2 regions of the Rummeliibacillus sp. NPDC094406 genome follow, and region 1 is predicted to be linked to the other one. Evidence: riboswitches for the same ligand, from Rfam matches in the RefSeq annotation. Region 1 holds a riboswitch; the other holds the start of a gene.
What was found. A riboswitch is a leader RNA that binds a small molecule or an ion and turns the genes downstream of it on or off. The one in region 1 is predicted to bind S-adenosylmethionine.

Region 1 (7,253 bases):
GGGAAGCATGAAGAAATAGCGCAATGATGAACTCCATAGCCAGCTTCCACCTTCTAGCTCCATCGAGTGATTTAAAATAAATGTTACTGCAAAAAATAATGATGCCAATACACCAAGAGCAATTTCTTTCACAATGTCACCTGCCTATCGATTCACCAACTATGCTTTTTGTTCAAACAATTGAACGATTTCTATAATAACTTCAGTTGCTTTAACCATTGTTTCAGCAGAAACATATTCATACTTACCGTGCATATTTTCGCCACCAGCGAAGATATTAGGCGTTGGAAGTCCCATATATGAGAGTTGAGAACCATCTGTACCGCCACGAATTGGTAAAATTAAAGGTGTAATATCTAAGTTTTCCATTGCCTTTTGTGCAATGTCAACAATTTCTTTTACAGGTAGGATTTTTTCTGCCATGTTGTAATATTGGTCTGAAATTTCCACAGTAATTGCATTTTCACCGTATTCCGCTTTAATTGCTTTTTCAGCTTCTAGCATTAATGCTTTTTTCGCTTCGAAAGCTTCACGATCGTGGTCACGAATAATGTAAGAAAGAGACGTGTTTTCAACTTCACCATTGAAATTCATAAGGTGGATGAAACCTTCATGATTTTCTGTCAATTCTGGAACATCAGCTTTTGGTAGCATTTCTTGGAATTTAATTGCCATTGTAATGGCATTGACCATTTTTCCTTTTGCAGAACCTGGATGAACGCTAGTACCACGAGTGGTTACTTTAGCTCCTGCAGCATTAAAGCTTTCATATTGAAGTTCTCCTAGTGGACCACCGTCCATTGTGTACGCATAATTTGCATTAAAACGTTTCACATCAAATTTATGAGGTCCACGTCCAATTTCTTCATCGGGTGTAAATGCTACACGGATTTTGCCGTGTTTTACTTCAGGATGGTTAATCAAATATTCCATAGCAGTCATGATTTCTACGATTCCTGCTTTGTCATCTGCACCAAGTAAAGTAGTACCATCTGTTGTAATCAATGTTTGACCAACGTAGTTAGCTAATTCTGGTGAATTTTTTGGAGATAATACAACTTCAGCATTTAGTTGGATATCGCCGCCATCATAATTGTCATGACGTTGTGGATTCACATTTGTACCTGTGTAGTCAGTTGCTGTATCAACGTGTGCTAAAAATCCGATTGTTGGTAATTCTTTATCAGAGTTTGCAGGCAAAGTTGCAAATAAATAGCCATTTTCGTCTACTTCTATTTCTTCCATACCGATTTCTTTTAATTCAGTTTCTAATACACGTAGTAAATCCCATTGTTTTTTAGTAGAAGGTGTTGTTTCGCTTGCTTCATTAGATTGAGTATCAATTTTAGTGTATTTGACTAATCGTTCGATTACTGTTTCTTTCATTGTTTGAATCCTCCTTATATTTAAAGCATTGTCATAATTCTAACACTTTCTTTCGAGCTACGGAATATTTTAGCGTGCTCATTGCAAAGAAAAGTTGTGCACTATAGTAACTTGTCATAATAAGAATATCTGACATTGGTATATCTGTTATAAACATATTAATAGCTAAGATGGAGTCTGAGAAAATAAATGAAAAGGCACCAAGAATAATAATGGGTGAATACGTTTGCAAAGCTGACCATCCCATTGTTAAGATAACGGCAATATAAAAGCAAACCGCTATACCAAGTACATAATTACCTGTTCTAAAAATATTTCCTGCAATCCATGCGACCATCAACATACCGTAGGCCAATAAAAAAATAGCAATATAGGGATTTATCGCTTTCATTTTCACTTTGAAAAATGCGACAATGTAGCAGATATGACCGACTAAAAAGAAGGATAGACCCAGTAAAAACCAGCGAATGGTGGCATCTCCTAGCATGCAGAAGAACAGCCCTAAAAGAAGCCACTTTGAAAATGCTGGATTGTTCGAATCACGCTGTAAATAGACGAAAATAATCATCAAGATTATTGGAATAATTTTAAACGAAATTTTCAATAAAAAAGGTTGTTCAGGTATAAAGAAAATATAAAGAATGGAAAAGAAAATAACGAGTGTAATGAGATGTAGCTTTTTCATATTTACACTTCCTTTGCTAAATTTTTTAATACATTTATATCTAAATTAATTCGAATCAATCAATCATGAGCTAAATTCTATGAAACTTTCTCTGAAGTCATTCGTATCTTAAATATGAGAAAGGATGAGTAACTATGACAATGACTTTTATCATGTCAGCAATCGTTGCAATAGTAGCAACATTTCTAATTGTGCCGTTTGCAAGTAAAACGCCTGAAGGTGATTTTAAGACAAAATTTAAAATGCAATTCGGTATTGCAATGTTTATACTTGTTTTTGTTATTACCGCAATTGTCTTTTATGTAACAAAGATAGATCAAAACTGGTCTCAATTGTGGCTAGAGCTCCTTGTTATTGCTTTAATTGGTGCACTATTATCTAATGGTGTTGAAAGAAAGATTAAAGGATTCATAACTCTAGCAAGTTTAGTTTTCGGTGTTTATCTATTATCTACGCCATTTTTTAATGCAAATCAAAAATACCAATCTGCTGAGATGACAAAAAAGGTTGAAATCAAAGCTTTTGATGACACGAAAACACCTGCAAGCGTTCCACCTAAATTTGCACGAAATAAAATGAAAAAGGCATTTAGCCAAGTACCAAATACAAGTTACTACGAGTTAGGTAACCTACAAATTCAAAAAGTAAATGGTGAATATGTTTATATTGCACCAGTAGAATTCTCAGATTTCTTTAAATGGATGAAGGGGAAAGAATCACCAGGTTATTTGATGATGAGTGCTACAAATTCATCGGATAATCCAAAGTTCGTAAAATCTCCGATGGTGTATACAACTTCAGCTTATTTAAATAACAATGTTGAACGTCACATGCGATTAGCAAATACGAAAGAAATTTTCTATGGTGATGCACAATTAGAAGTAAATGATGATGGAAAACCATACTATATTCGTACTTATGGTAAGTTTATCTCTGGGCGTAATGGTTTTGACCCAAAAGGGATTGTCATGGTTGATGCGAAAACAGGTGCTTCAAAAACTTACGCATTAAAAGATGTGCCTGAATTTATCGATGGTGCAATTTCTCCAGAAGCTGTTAGCCGTCAAAATGAATATTTCGGTAAATATGTTCACGGTTATTGGAATAGTATGTTCGGTAAAAAAGACGTGAAACTTCCTTCTGATGAAGGGACAGAAGCAAATGTCAGCCCTGTATTTGATGAGAATGGCATAATGTATTACTTCACAGATTTTACAAGTCCTAAAAAGGGTGTAGATTCTATGCTGGGCTATTCATTGACGAATGCTCGTACAGGTCAAGCTACTTACTATTCAGGTAATAAAGATGAAGCTTATATGGATTCACAAGGTGCAATTCAAATTATTGAGAAAAAATTCATCGAGAAAAAATGGCAAGCTTCTATGCCAATTATTTATAATTTCTATGGTGAAGCAAGTTGGTTAGTACCAGTGCTTGATTCTAATGGTTTCTTACAAAACTATTCAATCGTTTCAGCAGCAAATCCTGAGCTTTCTGTTTCTGCTGCAACACCAAACGAAGCGTTAAGACAATATAAAACAATTATTAATCGTTCAGATAATAGTTCTTTAAATGGCAGCTCTTCAAATGAAGAAAAAGCAGCTAAAGGTAAAGTCATACGTGTCTATAAAGAGAAAAATAACGATTACACAACCATTTCCTTCTTGCTAGACAATAAAGAAAACTATATCGTCAGCTCCGAAACAGCGCCTCTTGCAGTGTACCTGAAAGAGGGGGATCAAGTTGAAGTGAAATATGTGAATTCAAACGATGTCTTCTTACCGGTTAAAGAAATTACGATTAAAGGGATTGAAGAAAAATAGGCTAGGAAATTTTTGCCGATAGCAGGGCTTATTTAATAAGTTTCTAAAAAGATATAGGCCAACAAAAACAATTTGTTTTTGTTGGCTCTTTTTCTATTTATTTACTTTGAACTCGGTTATCACTTGAAAGTACCAAGAAAAGTGGTGCTAGGGGCTCGAGTAGTGCAAGTTTGAGGCCACTGAAAAAGTGTAGTAATACAAATATTTATAGTATATATCTGCTATTAAATGAAGTGGAATTAGCTCCGCTTTCCGTGGGCGAACTGACGAGCCTCCTCGCTGCGCTGTGGGGTCTCGTCTAGCTCGTTTTCCCACAGGAGTCTCCGCTAATTCCACTTCAATGAGAATAGATATACAAGATTTTTATTATAAATTTACATCTATTTTTACTTTTTCAGTGCCCTCGCAAGTTTTGATCTGAGTAGTGCAAGTCCCTAATCGAGTGAAGCAATTCCTGATGCTGAATAGCGTTAATTCATCCCTCATCCCTAAAACCTTATAAAATTACCCAAGATCATCTCCAAGTCAGAACAAAGTATAAACGTATCCACAAACTAAGACAGCATACATTTTTTCCTTATTTCCAAGTAAAACCTTTGTTGGCTAAGAACTCTTTGATAAATGGGCGGCGTTGTTCGATTAGGAAGTCAGCCATTTGTTTCGTCCAATTAGCCGTTTTATTGTTTGATGAACGACTTGCATAATATTCTTCCAATGTCGCATCGTATTCATCTAATAGCTGATCGTATTTTTCTATATCGTAGCTATTTTCGTGAAGTACAGCATCTAAAGGAAGACGTGGTTTTGTTTCGTTTCGTTTTGTTGGGGTACCGATTGTCATTGCAAATAATGGGAAGACGTAATCTGGTAAATTGAATAATTTACTAATTTCTTCTGGATTATTTCGAGCACCACCGATATAGCAAATACCATAGCCTTCTGCTTCAGCGGCAATAACAAAGTTTTGTGCAAATAGGGCAACATCAGCAACACCTGCTAAGACGTTTTCTGCTGAATCAGCAACAATTTCTACACCTTGTTTTTTACCTGCCACTTGTAGTCGTTTGAAATCTACGCAGAATAGAAATGCTGCGCCTGCAGTTTGGAATTGGAAAGCATTATTTGAAAGCTCACCAAGTTTTTGTTGTTTTTCTTCATCTGTAACCCAAATGACACTATATGCTTGAATGAAGTGAGATGTTGCTGCCATTTGTGCCGTTTCGATTAAATCTCGCACGGTCTCTTTTGGGATTTTTTCACCTGTATATTTTCTAACAGATGTATGACTACGTAAAAGTTCTTTAACCATAATGTCAGGCTCCTTTTCAATTAGGTATCAATTTCACTATACGGGATTTTATTGAAAGTGACTACTAAAAAATACTGCTAGGAATTGTTGATATAAAGTGAGGAAATTTAGTTAGAAAAGAGAATATATTGTACCCATTACTGGAATCTAAATAGTAATACAGATATTTTCTCCCGTTAAAATGTTTAAAGATTCAGAAAAAACATTGACATTTATTCTAGGAATCTTCTATACTTACGTCAACAAGATGGAACAGAATCAAATAACCTTTATCAAGAGCGGCGGAGGGATAGGCCCTGCGATGCCCAGCAACCAGTAAGTATACACACTTGCTACGGTGCTAATTCCTACAGATTCTAATCGGATCTGAAAGATAAGGGGAGGATAATGCTAATTAAGCCCTCTTCTTACGTGAAGAAGGGTTTTTCTTTATATAAAAAACCCTTTTACACACCTCCGTTTTCCATCTAACCATTTAACTTTTAGGAGGAATTAAAATGACAGAATTACGTAAAGAGACTTTAGCAGTACGTGGTGGTCAAACACCAGATCCAACAACAGGGGCAATTACAGTACCTGTATATCGCACAACAGCATATAAATTTAATGATTCTGAACATGCACGAAAATTATTTGCACTTGAAGAACCAGGAAATATTTATTCTCGTATTATGAACCCAACAGTAGATGTTTTCGAAAAGCGTATTGCATTACTTGAAGGTGGGACAGCAGCAGTTGCTTTATCTTCAGGGATGGCAGCTATTGCATTTTCGATATTGAACATTGCACGTACAGGTGACCATATTGTTTCAGCAGCTAGTATTTATGGTGGAACATACAATCTTTTTGCGAATACATTGCCTCGTTATGGTATTACAACAACATTTGTTGATGAAACAAATCCAAATGAATTTGAAGAAGCTATTCAAGAAAATACAAAAGCTATTTATGCTGAAACAATTGGCAATCCAAGTCTTTCAATTGTTGATATTGAAGCATTGGCAGAAATTGCACACAAACATGAAATTCCATTAATCATTGATAATACATTTGCTTCACCAGTTGGATGCAACCCAATTGAATTCGGTGCAGATATCGTCGTACATTCTGCAACAAAATGGATTGGAGGTCACGGTACAACAATTGCTGGAGTAGTTGTTGATGCTGGGAAATTTGACTGGACTCGTGGTAAATTCCCTGATTATACAGAACCAGATGCATCTTATCACGGATTACGTTATGGCATTGATACTGCAGATGCAGCATTTGCAACTCGTTTACGTGTCCAATTATTACGTGACTTCGGTCCAACGCTTAGTGCGGATGCAGCATTCCAATTACTACAAGGTCTAGAAACGTTGCACTTACGTGTTCCATATCATAACGAAAATGCACGAAAAGTAGCAGAATATCTTCAAGGAAATGACCAAGTTGATTGGGTGCATTACAATGGATTTGAAAATAGCGAATTTGCTCTCCTTGCAAATAAATACTTAAAAAATGGTTACGGTTCAGTACTAACATTCGGTATCAAAGGTGGTCGTGATGCTGGACGTCAGTTGATCGATAATATTGAACTATTTTGCCATGTAGCAAATGTAGGGGATGCTCGTTCATTAATCATCCACCCAGCATCTACTACACACCAACAATTAAATGTAGAAGAGCTAAAAAAATCTGGAGTTCCAGAAGAACTGGTACGTCTTTCAATTGGCTTAGAAGCAGCAGAAGATATTATTGATGCATTAGAAACAGCATTTGCAAAAGTAAACGCATCTGCAGCTATTAAATAAGGTAGTTTTCAGATAAAAAAATAGAGAGGAGTGACGCATGTATAGCGCTCACTCTTTTCTTTTCTAGATGTAACAGATTTTTTTTGTATTTTTGGAAATTTAAAGATTCCATCAAATCAACGATGTAAGCGATTTTCATGACCTCCCTAAAAAAACAATTGTCCTTCTCAGAAAGATTTTCCTTGTAATCTGTCTGTAGGTAGTCTAAAATCATCAATAAGTTCAATAATTTAGAATTTTAAAAGGTGAGCAGGATT
Region 2 (7,253 bases), on a different contig from region 1:
TTCTACAACACCACGTTCTGTACCAGGAGTTTTAGAAGTAAAGCCTGATAAGAAGTGATACATTGCTTGTTCTTTTGTTAATTTACTGATTGGAGGTAAAACACCAAAAGCATCAGCTGTTAAGAAAATGACTGTTTTTGGGTGACCTGCAACAGATGGATCAACAATATTTTCGATATTTTGGATTGGGTACGCAACACGAGTGTTTTGTGTTAAAGTTACATCATCGTAATCAGGAATACGAGTTTCAGGATCTACGACTACGTTTTCTAAAACTGTACCGAAATTAATTGCGTTATAAATTTCTGGTTCTTTTTCAGCGGAAAGGTTGATTGTTTTAGCGTAGCAACCACCTTCAATGTTAAATACACCGTTATCTGACCAGCCGTGTTCGTCATCACCGATTAATTTACGATTACCATCAGCAGATAAAGTTGTTTTACCAGTACCTGATAAGCCGAAGAATAGGGCAACGTCACCTTCTTCTCCAACGTTTGCTGAACAGTGCATTGGAAGAATGTCTTGTTGTGGTAATAGGTAGTTCATGATACCGAAGATAGATTTTTTCATTTCACCAGCGTATTCTGTTCCACCAATTAAGATGATACGTTTTTCAATTGATACAATGATGAATGTTTCTGAAGATGTACCATCAACTTCAGGATCTGCTTTAAATGTTGGAGCAGATACGATTGTGAAGTCAGCATCATGTATTGTATTAAGTTCCTCTTCAGTAGGGCGGATGAATAGCTGATGAGCAAATAGGTTATGCCAAGCGTATTCATTGACAACTCGGATTGCCAAGCGTGATTCAGGATCTGCGCCTGCAAAACCTTTAAAAACAAAAACTTCTTCTTTTTGTTTTAAATAGTTAACAACTTTGTTATATAATGAATCGAATACTTCTGAAGAAATTGGTTGGTTAATTTTACCCCAATCAATTTTATCTTGAGTTGAAGCTTCTTCTACCATATATTTATCTTTAGGAGAACGTCCTGTATATTTACCTGTTACTGCACGAACAGCGCCATCAACTGTTAAGATTGCTTCACCACGTGAAGTTGCTTTCTCCACTAATTGTGGGACTGAAAGTTGTTCCAAAATATTTTGACCTTGTAATAAATCCTTCAGTTCATTCGCAATTTCTATTGAATTCATCTTTGTTCGTACCATCCTTTTTATATTATTCCCGTGTTGTGGGTTTTTAATTTTCATTTCGAGAATTAGTATAACACATTCAGATTAATAGTCTATACTAATAGCTAATTAATTTTTAAAATTTATCTTTTTTTAATATGAATATAAAATAGTTTGACTTTCAAATCAATATCACTTACTATATGCATTAGAACGGATACTCTTATCCCGAGCTGGTGGAGGGTCAGGCCCTATGAAACCCGGCAACCTGCATTATCTTTCACGTGATGCGTTGGTGCTAATCTGATGCAAGGATGATTCCTTGAACGATAAGAGTGAAAGGTGCTTACGAAACATACCCTTTCCTCATTGGTTTACGATGAGTGAGAGGTTTTTTTTTTCAAAAAATAGAAGCAAATCTGATTTGTTTCATTATTATATGTGATTTGTAGAATTCTATTTATATTATGTAATGGCACTTTCTATATCCTCGTGTTAAAAAGCAGCTTTTTAGCTGGCTTGGCGTTTAGCTTAATAGTTTAAACGGACATGGGTAATGAGTACCGTATCTTTTTTCGAGAGGATCTCGTTGATAATAGGAGGAAACCAAATGACAAACAAAAGATTATTTACTTCAGAAAGCGTAACAGAAGGACATCCGGATAAAATCTGTGACCAAATTTCAGATGCAATTTTAGATGCAATTATTGCAAAAGATCCAAACGCACGAGTAGCTTGTGAAACAACAGTTACAACAGGGCTTGTACTTGTAGCAGGTGAAATTACAACATCTACTTATGTAGATATTAAAGGAATCGTACGTGATACTGTTACAGAAATTGGCTATACTCGCGGTAAATATGGTTTCGATGCTGAAAACTTAGCTGTACTTGTTGCGATTGGCGAACAATCACCTGATATCGCTCTTGGTGTTGACCAAGCTTTAGAAGCTCGTGAAGGCTCTATGACAGATGCAGATATTGAAGCGATTGGTGCAGGGGACCAAGGTTTAATGTTTGGTTACGCTTGTAACGAAACACCTGAATTAATGCCACTTCCAATTAGCCTTGCGCACAAATTAGCACGCCGCTTAACAGAAGTTCGTAAATCAGGCCAATTAAATTACTTACGCCCTGATGGTAAAACACAAGTAACAATTGAGTATGATGAAAACAACCATCCAGTACGTGTAGATACGATCGTTATTTCAACTCAACATGATGAAGAAGTGACGTTAGAACAAATCAAAAAAGATTTAAAAGCAGAAGTAATCGCAAAAGTTGTACCAGCTGAATTACTTGACGAAAGCACTAAATACTTCATTAATCCAACAGGCCGTTTCGTAATTGGTGGACCTAAAGGAGATGCAGGCCTTACAGGACGTAAGATTATCGTTGATACTTACGGTGGTTATGCTCGTCATGGTGGTGGTGCATTCTCAGGTAAAGACGCTACAAAAGTTGACCGTTCTGGTGCATATGCAGCTCGTTATGTTGCGAAGAATATCGTGGCAGCAGGTCTTGCAGAGCGTGCAGAAGTTCAACTTGCATATGCTATTGGCGTTGCACAACCTGTATCCATCGCAGTCGATACATTCGGCACAGGCATTGTAAAAGAAAGTGACTTAGTAGAAGCGATTCGTGAATTCTTCGACTTACGTCCAGCAGGTATTATTAAAATGCTTGATCTTCGTCGCCCTATTTACAAGCAAACTGCTGCATACGGACATTTTGGCCGCACAGATTTGAATGTTCCATGGGAAATTACTGATAAGGCAGAAGCTCTAAAAGCTAAATTTGCAGTAAAAGCTTAGTCGATTAATCACGCAAATCAATAAGTATAAAAAGGTCGTTCACTTTAATAGTGAGACGACCTTTTTAGTTTGTCTTAATTTCTAATAAAAAAACTGTTTTTCAAAAATAATTGGCAGCAGTTTTTTAGGTTATCCTAAGTCATTCTATTTTTATATGGTCGATTGTTTAATATTAAATTAGTTTTTAGACACTCTAACAAATATGAATTAGGGGAATGCTTTTTATTTATTTTTATTATTAATTTTATTAACCACTTTAATGGCTTCATTAATAGTTGCTACATTAAAAATTTGGATATTTGTATTAATCTCTTTTTGAATTTTAGCCGCTTCCTTTGCATTTTCACTTGGAACAATCATAAATGGAATACCTGATAGACTAGCAATTTGAATTTTCTCTTTTAAGGCTCCAATTGATAATATATCGCCCTTTTTGTCAATACCTCCAGTTATAGCAATTGGTAGTGTATTTTGCAAATTGCCTTTTATAATGATTCCTGATAATACTAGTGCTAACCCTGCACTATTTCCATCTATGTGATTTCTATTTAGAAATGTATCAATTTTTTTATCTTCAATTTTCAAATTATATCTTACGCTTTCTTTCATTTGTTCTACATCATCCTTTTTTAGATGAAACCATTCTAATAATTGACGATTTTTAGATTCGTAACGTAGTTGATTTGTTCCTTCAATTATATTAAGCGCATTTATATTTTGCTTATCTAAATGTTCTGTAACAGCTAATTTATTTTCCATAAACTTAAAATTCACTTGCTTTACTCCTAATAAATAGATATTTGAACCTTCAAAAATTTGTTCAGGCGGTTGATAAAGAAGAGCGACATGTGAAGTTGAATCATATAATATAAGGGGAAGTTCATAACAAAATAAAAGAAATGTTATACAAAAAATAGGATTGATTTTTCGTATGTATTGACTTTTTCTTTTGATAAGACGAGTTACTACTAAAAAAATTAAGAAGAAAAATAAAATAAAAATGAAAGTGAAACCACTGATTTTATCTTGAAGATATAACAGTAAGATTAAAAGGTAAGTGTAGAATCCAATATCTATAGGCGAGTTTTCATTTGTATTAGTAATATTATGGTATTAAATACTATATTATACTATTATGTTGATTAGTAGAAAAATAAGTGTTAGTCTAATATAAATCAGCATATATTCTGAGATGAAAGGATAGATAACCCTGAAATCAAATGAATTTTTCTTTTTAACGTGGGCAGCCTTTATAACGGGTTTTGCTTTTGTTCTTATTGCTATTTGGAACACAGATTGGATGCTTGTTGAACGAGGATATTACACGATTGTGTTAGGGTGGATTACTTTCTCCGCTTTTTCACTTGTTAAAACAATACGAGATAAAAAAGAGAATATAAGAGTTTCAAAAGAGTATTTGGGTCTTTGTTGGTTATCAACGATTGCGTCTTTTGGTATTGGCATGATTAGTATTTGGAATACCGAGTGGCCGTTAGTTGAAAAGGGTTATTATTGGTTGGGGATTATTTTCGTAATGTATACTTCATTTGCTCTGTCAAAGGAAATTCGCGATAGACAAAATTTTACTGATAAACAAAATGAAAGACTTCAATTCCGTGATGAATTTCAAGAACTCCAAGATGATTTCCCTGAGTCCAAGGCTGATTAAAAATCTTTTACTTGATAGACAATCAAAAGAAATTGCAATAGAGAGAAGTCACTATGATGTAATTTTTGTTGAAGTGGAATCAGCGAAAATTCTTTTTGCTCCAGGAGCAAAAAGAATTTTCTGCGACGAGTAATCGCAGGAGCAATCTTTACTTGCGGGAAAGCGAGCCAGAAAGACCCCGCAGCGAGATTTTCTCTGCAACGAAGCTCATCGGTTCGCCCGCGGAAAGCGAAGCTGATTCCAATTCATTTTATAGCGGATATAGTAGTTTTGAATAATGAATTAACGAAAATAAGAGCCTTGTTGAAAATTTAACAAAGCTCTTTTTATTTTTAGTTCAATCTTTTTCTTAAGGCATAATAGCTTCGTCTTTGGGATTATGCTTTTTCAATAAAATGACGAATAAGCTACCTAATGCACAAAATGCGCCTGACAGCATAAAGGCCCATGTATAAGAATCGAAAATATTATAGATTAAGCCACCGCCGTAAGCTGCCACTGCTGCACCCACCTGATGAAATGCTACCATCCAGCCATACATCATAGCACTTTTCTGTATACCGAATTCTCGTCTAGCAAGCCCGATCGTAGGAGGTACAGTAGCAATCCAATCGAGCCCATAAAAAACTGAGAAAATTATAAGTAGAGTAATAGAACCATTATTCAATGCAACTGGCAAAAATAATAAAGATAATCCGCGAAGTCCATAATAGAAAAATAATAACCATCGATTATCGATTTTATCACTTAGCCAACCAGATAAAGTTGTACCAACTAAATCAAATATTCCCATAAAACTAAGCATGGATGCGGCAAGTACCATTGGAATACCAAAACTCATACAATAACCAACAAAGTGAGTTCCTATTAATCCTGTAGTAGACAATCCGCATATAAAAAAACTACCAGCTAACAGCCAAAAAGCTTTACTCTTACACCCTTCAATTAATGAATCCCAAACAATTTTAAAAGGATTTTCTATAGACTTTTCAGTAGAAAATGTAGATGGCTCTTGTCCTGTTAATCCGAGAGCAGTTGTACCAATTTGTTTAGGGAAATCCTTCATAAATAGGAAAATAAGAATCAGCATGATGATGCTCAATCCAAAGATCAAGGCAATTGCATGATGCCAGCTATAGTTTTCTATTAATGTAGCAAGTACAGGTAGTAGGATAAGCTGTCCAGTTGCAGTTGCGGCAGTTAATATTCCTACAGCTAAACCACGGTGCTTTACAAACCATCGATTAGCTATTTGTGTACTGAGTACAGTTAAAAAAAGACTAGAACCAATTCCGATTATGACTCCCCATATTAGAACGAGTTGCCATTCTTGAGTCATCACAAATGTTAAGCCTAACCCGAATGATAAAAGAAGCATAGATGCTAACATGACATTTTTTAGTCCGAATCTTTCGACAAATGCAGCCATAAAAGGACCTGAAAATCCATATAAAAATAAACCAATTGCAAAAGCAAATGAAATAACTGGCCGGCTCCAGTTAAACTCAGTTTCAAATGGCTCTATAAAAACGCCAGAAGAGGATCGTATAATACCTGCAACAATAATGGAAAAGAATGTTATAACCAAAATAATCCAACTATAATGAATCTTTTTCATATAAGCATCTCCGTTTTATAAAGTTTAATATGTAATTGATAAAGCATAAAAAGAATCAAATCAGCTTATTTTTAAAAAGGCTCGGAATGGGAAATTCCGAGCCCTAAATTAAAAGCGAAGAACGATTGTTCAAATAGCGTCTGCAGATGGATAAAATAGATAGATAGTTTACAAACAATCTTCCTTACTTTTACAAAACCAAATCATAAAAATTATCGTGGTAATGGACTATTTTGAACAGATTTATAAAATTGCCCTTTTTCATAATATTCATGGATAATGCGGTTCATTTCTTTTTTATCGTCCTCATTTAGTTCTCGAACTACCTTTGCAGGTCGGCCAAACGCAAGTGTGTTTGGTGGGATTTTCTTTCCTTGTGTTACTAGGCTACCAGCACCGATAAATGCACCTTCACCAATTTCAGCACCATCTAAAACGATGGAAGCCATACCGATTAGTGCACCTTTTTTAACATGGCAGCTATGAAGGGTAACTTGATGACCAACCGTTACTTCATCTTCTAAAATAAGTGGAGCAGTAGGGCTTTGATGTAAACAACATAAATCTTGAACATTTACTTTTCGACCGATAATTGTAGGTGAAACATCACCACGAATAACGGTATTATAAAAAATAGACGAATCTGGACCTATTGTCACGTCACCTGTAATAACAACGTTGTCACCAATAAATACAGATGGGTCAATAGATGGTTTTTTATCTTTAAATGGATAAATCATCGAAAATACGCCTCATTTCAAGCTAAGATTATAATATTATCGTAACAAACCAATGAGTTAATTGGAACAGAAATTCATATAATGCGTTAAAATATAGACAGGAAAGAATGAGGAGAGAGTTATTATGTGGAAATGGGAAGCAGAAGGTCAGGCTAAAGCAGTTGTGGTATTTATACATAGTGCATATGAACATCATCGTCGTTATGCTTGGTTAATCGAAAAATTAAGAATGTCTGGAATGCACGTAATTACAGGAGATTTACCTGGGCATGGGGA

Region 2: it holds a riboswitch for S-adenosylmethionine, as region 1 does, so the genes downstream of both, metK (methionine adenosyltransferase) here and ACIQ4I_RS14980 (O-acetylhomoserine aminocarboxypropyltransferase/cysteine synthase family protein) in region 1, are expected to answer to the same signal.

What each region holds. Positions count from the first base shown of each region.
Region 1 is NZ_JBIWGZ010000005.1:255,361-262,613, reverse strand. Features, by position in the region: gene ACIQ4I_RS15005 (DMT family transporter) at 1-132, opposite strand, end outside; gene pepT (peptidase T) at 160-1,386, opposite strand; gene ACIQ4I_RS14995 (lysoplasmalogenase) at 1,418-2,071, opposite strand; gene ACIQ4I_RS14990 (hypothetical protein) at 2,206-3,894, shown strand; gene nfsA (oxygen-insensitive NADPH nitroreductase) at 4,472-5,203, opposite strand; SAM riboswitch class I at 5,470-5,583, shown strand; gene ACIQ4I_RS14980 (O-acetylhomoserine aminocarboxypropyltransferase/cysteine synthase family protein) at 5,701-6,996, shown strand.
Region 2 is NZ_JBIWGZ010000003.1:610,783-618,035, reverse strand. Features, by position in the region: gene pckA (phosphoenolpyruvate carboxykinase (ATP)) at 1-1,158, opposite strand, end outside; SAM riboswitch class I at 1,358-1,473, shown strand; gene metK (methionine adenosyltransferase) at 1,748-2,950, shown strand; gene ACIQ4I_RS11325 (S16 family serine protease) at 3,173-3,724, opposite strand; gene ACIQ4I_RS11320 (YiaA/YiaB family inner membrane protein) at 4,155-4,619, shown strand; gene ACIQ4I_RS11315 (MFS transporter) at 4,969-6,237, opposite strand; gene ACIQ4I_RS11310 (gamma carbonic anhydrase) at 6,450-6,977, opposite strand; gene ACIQ4I_RS11305 (alpha/beta hydrolase) at 7,102-7,253, shown strand, end outside.